DNA from 3 places in the Pokkaliibacter sp. CJK22405 genome. Region 3 is predicted to be linked to each of the others. Evidence: predicted binding sites of a transcription regulator. Region 3 holds the regulator's gene; each other region holds the start of a gene.
What was found. The regulator LexA, encoded in region 3, represses DNA repair genes until DNA is damaged. The targets are predictions, from matches to a motif close to TACTGTNTANNTANACAGTA.
Positions count from the first base shown of each region.

Region 1 (4,547 bases), on a different contig from region 3:
TTTCGATACCCAGTGTCAGCGGGGTAACGTCCAGCAGCAGAACGTCTTTCACGTCACCGGACAGAACCGCACCCTGAATAGCAGCACCCATGGCCACCGCTTCGTCAGGGTTCACGTCACGACGTGGATCCTTGCCGAAGAACTCTTTAACTTTCTCGAACACCATTGGCATACGAGTCTGACCACCGACCAGGATGATCTCGTCAATTTCAGAGGCTTTAAGGCCAGCATCTACCAGCGCAGTGCGGCAAGGCTCCAGAGAACGCGCCACCAGATCTTCTACCAGCGACTCAAGCTTGGCACGGGTCACCTTGATGTTCAGGTGCTTAGGACCAGTGGAGTCAGCGGTGATGTAAGGCAGGTTCACGTCGGTCTGCTGGGCAGAAGACAGCTCAATTTTAGCTTTTTCAGCGGCTTCTTTCAGACGCTGCATGGCCAGAGGGTCGCCTTTCAGATCGATGCTGCTTTCTTTCTTGAATTCGCTCGCCAGATAGTCGATCAGCACCATGTCGAAGTCTTCACCACCGAGGAAGGTATCACCGTTGGTGGACAGAACTTCAAACTGCTTCTCGCCGTCAACATCAGCGATTTCAATGATGGAGATATCGAAGGTACCACCACCTAGGTCATAGACAGCAATTTTGGAATCGCCGCCCTGCTTGTCCATACCGTAGGCCAGTGCAGCAGCGGTAGGCTCGTTGATGATACGTTTTACATCCAGACCTGCGATGCGGCCAGCATCTTTGGTAGCCTGACGCTGAGAGTCATTGAAGTAGGCAGGTACGGTGATAACCGCAGCAGTCACTTCTTCGCCAAGGTAATCCTCAGCGGTTTTCTTCATCTTCTTCAGAACTTCAGCGGACACCTGAGGAGGTGCCATTTTTTTGCCTTTAACTTCAACCCAGGCATCGCCGTTGTCAGCGCCTACAATTTTGTAAGGCACCATTTTGATGTCTTTCTGTACGACGTCATCGGAGAACTTACGACCGATCAGACGCTTAACTGCGTACAGCGTATTGTGCGGGTTGGTAACCGCCTGACGTTTAGCTGGCTGACCGACCAGCACTTCGCTGTCATCGGTATAAGCTACCAGCGAAGGTGTAGTACGTGCACCTTCAGCGTTATCGATTACCCGAACCTTTTCCCCCTCCATGATGGCAACACAGGAGTTGGTGGTTCCCAGGTCGATACCAATAATCTTACCCATAATTCATAAACCTCAGAATGCGTAATTCAGGAAGGGGTCTCGCCCCGTCTCTCTCTCTTGATTGCTTAGATTGGTGCGCCGTAAATAATTTCAAGTCACTTTTTTGACTTTTTGCGCAAATCAATCTTTACCCTGAGACACGACCACCATGGCAGGGCGAAGCAGACGTCCATTCAGGGTGTAACCCTTCATCATGACATCGACGACTTTGTTTGCCGCGATCTCAGGATGGGGCACCATGCTGACCGCCTGATGCAGTTCAGGGTTAAAGCCTTCTCCCTGAGGGGCGACCTGCTCCACCTGGAATTTCTTCAGGGTGTTAACAAACAGATCCAGCGTCATCTCGACGCCTTCACGCACAGCTTTCTGGTGCTCGTCATCACCGTAAGCAGCAATGGCGCGCTCAAGGTTATCAACGACGGGCAGCAACTCACCGGCAAACTTTTCCAGTGCATAACGATGCGCTTTTTCAACATCCTGCTCAGCGCGACGACGAATATTCTGCATCTCAGCATGCGCACGAACCGTCTGATCCTTGGCTTCAGCGACTGCGGCTTGCAGCGCTGCGATTTCATCTTCAGCACTTGGCTCAGAAATTACTTCAGGCTCAACACCACCCTGAGCTGTTTCCAACTCTTCGGCCACAGGTGCGTTCTGATCCTGTGCTGGAGTCTCGTTCTGTGCCATGGATATCTCCTAACTCGTTAAATTGGGAATTCAAAAACGTTATTTCTCAGGCGCTGGCGGCCTCTGGCCAGCCGTGCGCTTCGTTGCCCAGGCAACACGATGGGCACCAATATGGGGGCACATCAGCGGGCTTCAACACCTCTTTGGGCAAATTTTCATCAGCCTATTGCCAAGTGGAAATCACTGGCTAAACTACTGGTTATAAATCCAGTCTTGGTAAGGAGCCCTCATGCTCTGTCAACTTTCCATCAAGAATGTCGCTATCGTCGAACACCTGGACCTTGAGCTACCTAACGGTCTGCAAGCCATCAGCGGTGAGACCGGTGCGGGCAAGTCCATCATGCTGGACTCGCTGGCTCTCGCATTGGGGGGACGTGCAGATGCAGGCTGCGTCCGCCATGGCGCAGACAAGGCAGACATCAGTGCCGGTTTCGATATCAGTCAGGTCCCTGCAGCTCAGGAGTGGCTGCGCAGTCGTGACATGTACGAGGAAAACCTGTGCATCCTGAGACGCACAGTCACCACTGAAGGACGCTCTCGAGCCTGGATTAATGGCCAGCCCAGCAACCTGCAGGATCTTCGTGACCTCGGCAGTTATCTGGTAGAAATTCACGGCCAGCATGCTCATCAGCGCTTGCTTGATGCAACTTCTCATCTTTTCCTGCTGGATGATTACGCGCATCTGGAGGAAGAACGTCTGGCGCTGACATCCAGCTACCAGCAATGGCAGCAGCTTAGTAAACGCCTGAATACATTGCGTGAGCGTAGCGATGAGGATCAGGCTCGTGTGCAGCTGCTAAGTTATCAGGTTGAGGAACTTCAGCAGCTCAGTTTGCAAGAAGGCGAACTTGCAAGTCTCGAAGAAGAACAGAAACTCCTTGCTAATGCTGAACATAACCTGAGCCTGGGGCAGTCTCTTTGTGAACTTACCCGTGACAGTGATGACTCTCTTGTCGACCAGATACGTCGCGCTCGCTCTCTGCTTGGTCAGATGCAATTAAAAGAAGAAAGTCTCAGCGAAATCGACGCAATGCTAGACAGCGCGGCTATTCAATTGGAAGAAGCGGCTAATAGCATCAACCACGCACTGGACAGTTACGAGCTCAGCCCGGAACGCCTGCAGGAAGTAGATCAACGCTTACACCAAACCTACACGCTGGCCAGAAAGCACCGCACAGACCCCAACGAACTACTCGTGTTTCAACAAGAGCTTGAACATGAGCTTTCACTGCTGGATGTGAATGAAGATGACTTGCTGCAGCTTGAAGGCGATGTTCAGGCCGCCTATCAGAATTATCTGGCTAAAGCAGAGAGCCTCAGCGAGAAGCGGCAACAGTCGGCTCTGCGATTGGCCCAGGAAGTGATGGAGCAACTAAAAGCGCTGAGCATGCCCCACAGCCACTTTGAAGTGGCTGTGACGACGTTGGGTGAAAAGCACGCCAGCATTAACGGCATAGATCGTGTTGAGTTTTTGTTGAGTGCGAATCCCGGACAGCCAGCACGCCCACTTCAGAAAGTGGCCTCAGGCGGTGAGCTCTCCCGGATCAGTCTGGCCATTCAGGTTGTGGCGGCCAAAGCCAGCACCATGCCAACCCTGATATTTGATGAAGTCGATGTGGGGATTGGCGGCGCAGTCGCTGAAGTGGTTGGCAAGCTACTGCGTCAGCTGGGTGAGCGGGTCCAGGTACTTTGCGTGACTCACCAGCCACAGGTCGCGGCCCAGGCCCATCATCATCTCTTTGTCAGCAAGGATGTGCGCGGCGGTATGACTAATTCCCGTGTCGATACCCTTAGTGATGAAGAGCGCATCAATGAAATTGCACGCATGCTTGGCGGGTCTGAACTGTCACACCATGCAAGAGCTCATGCAGAGGCAATGCTTAATCAGCTTCCGCACTGATCAGGCATACCAGCCAACAGAAACACCCCATAAAAAAAGCCCGCATGCAGCGGGCTTTTTTGTTGAGATCAGCAAGCTGAACTCGGTAAAGAGCTAAGCATTAATGTTCAGCGTCTTTATGAATACCGTAGAGGTAGATCGTCCGATCTGTCAGGGTAAAGCCGTTTTCCTCAGCAATTTCCTGCAGACGCTTGTTGATGATCGGATCAGAGAACTCACGAACGATACCGGATTTAACACAAACGATGTGGTCGTGCTTGTCATCAGCGGACAGTTCAAATACCGAATGACCACCTTCAAAGTGGTGGCGAACAACAAGACCTGCAGCTTCGAACTGGGTCAGCACACGGTAAACAGTAGCCAGACCGACATCTTCACCCTGCTCCATAAGGATGCGGTAGATATCCTCTGCACTCCAGTGGTCCTGCTCTCCGGCCTGCTCCAGAATCTGATAAATTTTGACTCTAGGTAAAGTAATTTTGAGGCCTGCTTTGCGCAGCTCTTGATTTTCTAGTGGCATAAGCAAATTCTCTGTGCTCTTCGCAGTCGGTGGCAACATCATGTATTATTCCGTGCCAACGAAGATATTGGAAGTCAAAACGCAATGCAAAAAGCTCTCGTACTCAGTTGCGTCCTGCTCCTTGGTGGTTGCTCTCTCTTCCCGGGCCTTCATCGTATCGAAGTACAGCAGGGGAACATGGTCACTCAGGACATGCTGAACAAGCTTCGTCCCGGCATGACTGAACAACAGGT
Region 1 is NZ_JBKKHQ010000012.1:29,365-33,911, reverse strand. It holds gene dnaK (molecular chaperone DnaK) at 1-1,207, opposite strand, end outside; gene grpE (nucleotide exchange factor GrpE) at 1,328-1,894, opposite strand; gene recN (DNA repair protein RecN) at 2,124-3,794, shown strand; gene fur (ferric iron uptake transcriptional regulator) at 3,895-4,314, opposite strand; gene ACKC9G_RS07360 (outer membrane protein assembly factor BamE) at 4,399-4,547, shown strand, end outside.
Region 1: a site for LexA is predicted at 2,088-2,107, ahead of recN (DNA repair protein RecN). Genes of this name have one in related genera too.

Region 2 (4,547 bases), on a different contig from region 3:
TCAAAGGCACCTTTGGACTCAATTCCCACACCCAGGAGTTGTGATGAACGCTCAACAATGTGAGTCAGATCTTTGACGTTATAAAACTCCAGACGCTGCACAATCCCGAAGCGGTCACGTAAAGGTGACGTTAAAAGACCTGCTCTTGTTGTTGCGCCGATAAGCGTAAAAGGAGGGAGATCAAGCTTTATAGAGCGAGCGGCGGGCCCCTCTCCAATCATGATATCCAGCTGGTAATCTTCCATCGCAGGATAAAGTACTTCCTCCACGGCAGGATTCAGCCGGTGAATCTCATCGATAAAGAGCACATCCATTGGCTCAAGATTGGTTAGCATGGCGGCAAGATCGCCCGCTTTCTCCAGTACAGGGCCAGATGTTGAGCGAATGCTTACCCCCATTTCATTGGCAATAATATTAGCCAGCGTCGTTTTGCCCAGACCCGGTGGTCCAAAGACCAGCGTATGATCCAGCGCTTCACCACGGTTCTTCGCAGCCTGAATAAAAATTTCCATCTGCTCGCGAACCGCGTGCTGACCAATGTATTCATCCAGACGTTTTGGACGAATCGCGCGATCCTGAGACTCTTCTCCACCCTTAAGTGTGGGACTAATAAAACGATCCGCTTCGATCATGCCAATGACCTGTGTTTATTCATGAATAGAGAAGTCGCTAAATGTATGAATGTAAAAGGATGGCTAACGAGCCGCCATCGACTTCAATGCCACTTTAAGCAGTGACTCTACAGTCAACGCTTGCCCTTCCAGCGTCTTTTCTGCCTGAATGAGCACCTTGCTGGCATCTGCAGGCTTATACCCCAAGGCAATCAGCGCCTGCTCTGCTTCCAAACGCACATCCTGTGCGGGAGATGAAGCCGACGCACTCAACACGCCACCATCCAGACTGAAGTCAGCGGCATCAACATTTAAATTCCAGGTTTCCAAACGGTCACGCAATTCGACCAGCAAGCGCTCTGCCGTTTTCTTTCCAACACCAGGCACTTTGACAAGGCGATTGATATCACCGTCATGCACGCTGCGAACCAGTTCTTTTACTTCCAGAGAGGACAGAATTGAAAGAGCCAGCTTCGGGCCTACACCGTTCGCCTTGATCAGGATTCGGAACACATCGCGTTCCTGCTTTTCTGAGAAGCCAAACAATAAGTGAGCATCCTCTCGAATCACCTGATGGGTATATAGAACCACCTTTTTACCACGTTCAGGCAAACGGAAATGAGTCTGCATGCTGGCTTCAATCTCATAACCAACACCGGCGACATCCAACAATAGCGCGGGCGGAGACTTTTCCAGCAACATCCCTTCAAGACGACCAATCATTTCACTACTTATCCTATATCTCTGAGTCTGAGTTCAGCGCGAGGTATCCGGGCTTCTGAGCCAGGCAGGAAGACGTAACTGCCAATAAATGGCAGCAATCCTGAGCACCAGAATCAATCCCATGGATGCCCAGGTAAATAAAAGTTTTGGGCCTTCAAGACTGACTAAAAAGGTGTAGAAGGCAGCCCCCAGAATACAAGGCGTGGCATAAAGCTCACGGTGAAAAATCAGCGGAACCTCTCCTGCCATCACATCCCTGATAATACCGCCGAGGCAGGCCGTCATTACGGCCATTACTATACTGATCAGTGCCGGGGCATTCATCGCGTTCGCCATTTCCGCACCAATGATGGTAAAAACCGCCAGACCAATGGCGTCGGCAAGCGCCAGTGCGGTATCAGGAATACGGCACCAGCGCGCAAGATAAAAGGTCAATGTTCCGGCACTGAGAGCGAGCGCCAGATATGAAGGGTCTCGAATCCAGCCGACGGGCAGCCCCAACAATAAGTCCCGGAGGGTTCCACCACCAACTGCCGTCACGACGGAGAAGACAAGCACCCCGAAAATATCCAGACGCTTGTCCATACCACGCAGCGCCCCAGCACTGGCAAATACCAGAGTACCGAAGATATCCAGCCAGTGAATCAACGTCAGGCTATTCACTGCGCTTTTGCTCCCAACTGCCGTTGAATACGTTCTTCCAGCGTCACGTTGGTTGATGTAACGACTGAGCGTTTGTGGGCGTGACAAATAGCAATAGCCAACGCATCGGCAGCATCAGCCTGTGGCAAACCCGGTAGTTTCAATAACGCCATCACCATGTGTTGCACCTGCTGCTTGGCCGCTGAACCTTTGCCCACAACAGCCAGTTTGACTTCACGTGCAGCATACTCCGCCACAGACAAGCCATGCTGCGCCAGGCTAACAATAGCCACTCCCCGCGCCTGCCCCAGTTTCAAGGCCGAGTCCGCATTTTTAGCAACGAAAACGCGTTCAATCGCAGACTCATCCGGTTTGTGCCAGGTGACAAGCTCTTCGATGGCATTCTGAATTTGCAGTAAACGTGCGGGCAACTCATCACCTGAAATACGAATACAGCCACTGGCAACATAGGTCAGCCGGTTGCGTTCGACGGAAATCACACCGTATCCGGTAATCCGGGAACCAGGATCGATTCCCATAATGACTGTCATGCTTTACTACCTAACACTTACTTTGCTTTATGGCCGCAAGATTACTGTATATCCATACAACAATCAAAGCACCCGGCCGAATAGAAAAAGACCCACATCAGTGGGTCATCATTTACGGCTCAACCTTAAACTCTAGCTGTAGCAGCTCTCAGGGATTATCGCATTGTGATAAACGTTCTGAGCATCATCCAGATCTTCCAGCACATCAATCAAGCGAACAATTTTTGCACCTGACTCCTCATCAAGCTCAACCTCTGTCGAAGCGACACGATCCAGCTCAGCATGACTTGACCGGTAGCCTTGTGAGGCCAGAGCATCCATCACAGCATGAAAATCTTCTGGCGCAGTTACGACTTCAATAACGCCATCATCATGGGCAACCACATCCTGAGCCCCAGCGTCGATAGCCGCTTCAAACAGCACCTCTTCCTCAGCCCCCTCAAACGTCATTACCCCCCTAGACTCAAAAAGATAGGCCACAGAACCATTGGTACCAAGATTACCGCCCGCTTTCGTAAACGCAGCTCGTACATTGGCAACGGTACGATTCACATTATCCGTCATGCACTCAATGAGAATAGCAACGCCATTCGGACCATAGCCCTCGTACACCAGCTCATCCAACTGCTCATCATTACCGCCTCCAGCACCACGGGCAATGGCCTTGTCGACAGTGTCACGCTTCATATTAGCGCCCAGTGCCTTGTCGATAGCGGTTCGCAAACGCGGATTTTCCGATGGATCGGCACTGCCGTTACGAGCGGCAACAGTCAGCTCACGGATTAGCTTGGTAAAGACCTTACCTTTCTTGGCATCCTGAGCGGCTTTTCGGTGTTTGATATTCGCCCATTTACTATGGCCTGCCATGCCTTCTCTCCTCTTTCACCACTGACATCAGCTTTAAGCCAGTCAGTGTTTCCTCAGGGACTAACTTTCTCAGAAACTAACAAAAAGAGGGCCATAAAGGCCCTCTTGTCTTACTCGGCCTGCAATCAGGCTTCGGATGCCTTAGTACGCACCCGAATATTCAGCTCACGCAGCTGCTTGGCACTGACTTCTCCAGGCGCATCGGTCAGCAGACAGGCAGCGCTCTGGGTTTTCGGGAAGGCAATCACTTCACGGATCGACTTCGCACCAGTCATCAGCATCACCAGACGGTCAAGGCCGAATGCCAGACCACCGTGGGGAGGAGCACCGTAACGCAGCGCATCCAGCAGGAAGCCAAATTTCTCTTCCTGCTCTTCCGGAGAGATATTCAGCAGATCAAAAATCGTCGCCTGCATATCCTGGCGGTGAATACGAATAGAACCACCGCCCAACTCGACACCGTTAAGCACCATGTCATACGCGCGAGATAGTGCCTGCGCCGGATTGGCGCGCAACTCTTCAACGGAGCAGCTTGGTGAAGTGAAGGGATGGTGAACAGCGTGCAGGCTGCCATCGTCTTCTTCCTCAAACATGGGGAAGTCAACAACCCACATTGGCGCCCATTCAGCGGTGTAAAGATTCATATCCTCACCCAGCTTGATACGCAGCGCGCCCAAGGCTTCGTTAACGATTTTCGCCTTGTCGGCACCGAAGAAAATCAGGTCACCATTCTGCGCACCAACACGCTCAACAATTTTGAACGCATTATCTTCACCCAGATGCTTAACGATAGGTGACTGCAAACCGGTTTCACGATTGCTGATATCGTTGACCTTGATGTAGGCCAGACCTTTGGCACCGTAAATGCCGACAAACTTGGTGTAATCATCAATCTGCTTACGGGACAGTTCATTACCGTTAGGCACTTTCAGCGCTGCAACACGACCTTTCGGGTCATTAGCCGGGCCAGAGAAGACTTTGAACTCAACACCAGCCACCAGATCAGCCACATCAACCAGCTCCAGCGGGATACGCAGGTCAGGCTTGTCAGAACCAAAACGGCTCATCGCCTCGCTGAAGGGCATACGTGGGAATTCACCAAACTCGATCCCCTTGAGATCCTTGAACAGGTTACGAATCATGCCCTCAGTAA
Region 2 is NZ_JBKKHQ010000015.1:19,592-24,138, reverse strand. It holds gene ruvB (Holliday junction branch migration DNA helicase RuvB) at 1-632, opposite strand, end outside; gene ruvA (Holliday junction branch migration protein RuvA) at 696-1,334, opposite strand; gene ACKC9G_RS11405 (trimeric intracellular cation channel family protein) at 1,368-1,997, opposite strand; gene ruvC (crossover junction endodeoxyribonuclease RuvC) at 1,994-2,527, opposite strand; gene ACKC9G_RS11395 (YebC/PmpR family DNA-binding transcriptional regulator) at 2,660-3,394, opposite strand; gene aspS (aspartate--tRNA ligase) at 3,520-4,547, opposite strand, start outside.
Region 2: a site for LexA is predicted at 2,570-2,589, ahead of ruvC (crossover junction endodeoxyribonuclease RuvC). Genes of this name have one in related genera too.

Region 3 (4,547 bases):
AATTTCCGAAGGTATTTGCTCGACCGCTCTCACCATCTCCCCGGTAAGTCGTAACTGAGCCGCCATTGAGGCCATGCTTTTATTCAGCTGTTTAAGCCAGCGGTCGGTACCACGCAAAGTCATAGAAAAGGTGAAGTGGCCTAAAGCTTTATCAGGCAAATGATGTCCTTCATCGAAGACATAAATAGCTTTCTCGGGAGCTGGAAGAATAACACCTCCGCCCAACGATAGATCAGCCAGAACCAGATCATGGTTAGCGACGATACAGTCAGCTTCTTCAACAGACTCGCGCGCTTTATAAAACGGGCACTGGTTATAGAACTGGCAACGGTGTCGGCTACACTGCTGGTGATCGGTAGTGACCCGGGACCAAAGATTATCCGGAAGAGGATCAATCAACGCATCTTTATCGCCATCCCAGGCACCGGTAGCCCACTCCTTTAACAAGCTCTCAAAAACGGCGAGTTGATCTTTATCCTGAAGAGTGTCCTGCTCAAAGAGAGCCATAGTCGGATCATTGGCCTGACCGCTGGTAAGTCGATCAAGCTTTTGTGGGCACATATAGCGAGCACGCCCTTTAGCCAGAGCATAACTAAAAGTCATGCCCGCAAATTTGACGAGATCAGGAAGATCCTTCTGAACGATTTGCTCTTGTAACGCAACAGTCGCGGTGGAAACAATGACCTGTTTTTTCCAGGCACGCGCCAGAGGTATTGTCGCAAGCAGATAGGCAATAGTTTTACCTGTGCCAGTGCCTGCTTCTATTACACAAAGGTGATTTCCTTCCTGCCGTTTACTCTCATTGTCCTGAACAATGCCTCCAAGAGTGCGTGCTATTGAGCCAATCATCTGGCGCTGCCCCAGACGCGGTTTTAACTCGCGCGCTTTGAGGTAAGTTCGGTAGGCAGTTTGAATTGCCTGCTTTTCGACATCGCCAAGCATGAAAGGTTGTACTCCGGATAACTGGATCAAGCGCAGAAAGTGTAACGGTTTTCATCGGGTCACGTCGCCTGCTTTCACAACACTGCCTTATCAGAGCTGACCAGAAAACTAACTCCAGGGGATGTTTGAGAGGCAGGTAATGCGAGACAACCACTTTCTTTACATCGAGATTTTACTGTATATACTTCCATGTACTGTATAAACAAACAGATATTAAGACAATGATTAAACTTACTCAGCGCCAGTCAGAAGTTCTTGCCTGTATTCGTCGCTACATTGAGATGACAGGCTTTCCGCCCACTCGCGCAGATTTGGCACGTGAGCTGGGTTTCCGTTCTCCAAATGCCGCCGAAGAGCATCTAAAGGCACTGGCCCGTAAAGGGGCCATTGAAATCATACCGGGTGCTTCTCGTGGCATTCGCCTTCCTGATGAACCTTCATCCAGCAACGACGAAAGCTTTCAGGGCCTGCCTGTGATAGGCCGGGTTGCTGCCGGTAGCCCGGTACTTGCACAAGAACACATCAGTGAACACTGCCAGGTGTCTCCGGAATTCTTCAATCCGAAAGCAGACTATTTACTTCGGGTACAGGGGATGAGTATGCGTGATGCGGGCATTCTTGATGGTGATCTCTTGGCCGTTCATCGCACCCAAGATGCTCGCAATGGACAAATCGTCGTAGCAAGACTTGGCGATGACGTCACTGTTAAACGTTTTGAGCGCCAGGGCAACAAGGTTCAACTTATTGCAGAAAATCCTGACTTCTCACCTATCGAAGTCGACCTGAAAAATGAAGAACTGATCATCGAAGGACTTGGTGTCGGAGTGATTCGCAGAGGTAACTGATAATGCAGATGCAGCAGGAGTTAATTTTCTCTCAACAGAGCAGCCTTGTAGTTCCACCCATGCAATGGAACTCAGAGCTGTCTTTGAAAGAAGCAGACAATGACACGGAGGGAGGAATTACCGAAGTTGTAATCAGCCCAAAACAAGCAGGAAACGTGCAGTGGCTTTTACCACTTCTGGCCCAGCTTAGTTTCGATAATCGCTGGTTTACGTGGATTTCCGCTCCTGCAAGCATCGACAAGAACAGTCTCTTGAGTACCGGCATCGATCCCAACAAATGCCTGCTAATCAAACCCAGCGAACATCTATCAACTTATACCTTGGCCACAAAGGCATTACGGCTTGGTAATTGTCATCTCGCAGTATGCTGGCCCACCAAAGAAATTAGTACGCATGAGTATGAAGGGCTTGAGAGAGCAGCAGAAGAAGGTGATAGTCGCTGCATTCTGATTAGAATGCGTTAAGTGGTAGTTTTTAGCGCATTAGCTATCGATTAGCCCTGCCAGCATTCGCTACGCGTGAAATGACGATTTTAACCTGGGCTATTTAACCTTATAGTTTATGGTCATGCCCAAGATTACGCACTTGGGCAACCAGACTTGACATATTAATGAAGAATCTTCGGCCGCTCTTCTTCCCGGGCCTTCTCTTCCTTTTCTGCAAGACGCTCAGTAATGGCATGGACGCCTGCTGTCAGCATTTCACGTGCCATTTCAGCGTAATCATCTCCCATGAACTCTTTCATTTCAGAGGTGATATTAAGTCGTATTAATGGCAAAGCTTCAGACTCTTCCTGAATCTGTAGCAATAACTCGCCACTCTCGAGCTCAACAATTTCAAGCACTCGGGTCTCTTCCAGAATACCCGCCAGTTTATCCGCCACGTCTACTCCTCAAACTCCAGTCAGCAAACACATTAGCTGCTTACCACTCCTGAAGTGTTTTTCTACCTTCTTCAATGATATCGCGAAGATTCTTTAGCCAGCCTTGCAGCTGCTTTTGCACGTCTTCGTCATTTTGATGATCAGAATCCACCTGAACCACCTGAATCTCCGAGGCGCTAGCGGCAGGAGATGTAAGCCCTGCATCCTCTTTAACCTGCCAACAAGCCTGATACGCCCTTGAGAGCTGGCTTAGCCAAGAACTCTTACTTTCAAGCAAAGCTACCAGTGCCACGTACTCAGGCCCTTCGAAACCGCGCTCTTCAAGCAGAGAACCAAGATCAAAGTCTGAGCACAACTGAACCGCCGGAATGCTGTATGCCTCAGCCAGCTCCACAAGATAGGCACGATAAGCAGCGTACAGGTGAAAAAGTACGGACTCCTGATAGGAATCAATCAAGGCATGACGATGCCAGCTTTGTGCTGACATCGCTTGGCTCAACGCTTCCAGGTGCAGGCGAGCAAAGTAGAGTTTCTGATTGGTACGGCGAGCGTACAACGATGACATAGCGACTCCTGACTACCCTGAAAGGCAAAAGGTAGAGTTAAAGGCACTCAGCCTTCAACCCATTTCCCATCCTTGAAGTGCGCTTTCCATCCCGTGGCTTTACCGTCTTTTTCCGTCATCACGTATTGCTCTTTTGTCTTGCGACTAAAGCGAACCATGGTTGGATTGCCATCCTGATCCTTAACCGGCGCTTTCATAAGGAAATCGTATTTAGGATCGATTTCATTTTTATGGGGCAAAAGCTCGTGAATGAAAGGCGCCCGGGTTTCACGATTTTTTGGAAACTTACTCGCTGCCAGAAAAAGTCCTGTAGCACCATCACGCAGAACGTAATGATCCTCAACTTTGCTGCACGCCAGCTCAGGCATAGGAACGGGATCCATTTTGGGTGGAGCCGCCTCACCATTTTTCAGTAACTTGCGGGTATTGGAGCAGGACTCATTGGTACAGCCAAAGTATTTTCCAAAGCGACCAGATTTGAGCTGCATATCGCTTCCGCACTTATCACACTCGATGAGTGGGCCGTCATAACCTTTGATCTTGAAACTACCTTTTTCTACTTCGTAGCCTGAGCAATCAGGGTTATTACCACAGATATGCAATTTACGATCAGCATCTAAAAGATAGCTTTCCATCGCCGTACCACATTTGCCACAGCGCTTACGACTTCGAAGCAAACGGGACTCTTCCTCTTCATCCGCCTCTGCGCTCACCACTTCATCACCAGGGATCAAGTTGATCGTCCCTTTACAGCGCTCAGCGGGAGGCAGATTGTAGCCTGAACACCCAAGGAACACGCCCGTGGTGCCAGTACGAATCATCATAGGGCGGCCACATTTCGGACAGGGAATATCTGTCTCCGTTGGCGAGTTTGCCCGCATGCCGCCGTCATCATCATTGGCAGCATCAAGCTTGGCACTGAAGTCTTTGTAGAAAGCATCAAGCAAATGTCGCCAATCCTGTTTGCCACTGGCAACATCGTCAAGACGCTCCTCCATCTTCGCGGTGAAAGAGTAGTCCAACAAGTCCGGGAAGTTTTCGACCAGTCGGTCAGTAACGATGTCACCGATTTTTTCTGCGTAGAAGCGGCGGTTTTGCACCTGCACATAACCACGCTCCTGAATGGTAGAAATAATCGCCGCATAAGTTGAAGGACGACCGATACCACGCTTTTCAAGCTCTTTAACCAGACTCGCTTCGGTGTAGCGTGGAGTCGGCTTGGTAAAATGCTGGCTGGGCAACAGTTCCTGAAGATCAAGCACCTTACCCACTTCAATATCCGGCAGAATGACATCTTCTTCTTTCTTGCCTG
Region 3 is NZ_JBKKHQ010000003.1:2,749-7,295, forward strand. It holds gene dinG (ATP-dependent DNA helicase DinG) at 1-942, opposite strand, end outside; gene lexA (transcriptional repressor LexA) at 1,164-1,787, shown strand; gene ACKC9G_RS02425 (cell division inhibitor SulA) at 1,790-2,251, shown strand; gene ACKC9G_RS02430 (hypothetical protein) at 2,395-2,670, opposite strand; gene ACKC9G_RS02435 (DUF6586 family protein) at 2,711-3,235, opposite strand; gene topA (type I DNA topoisomerase) at 3,283-4,547, opposite strand, start outside.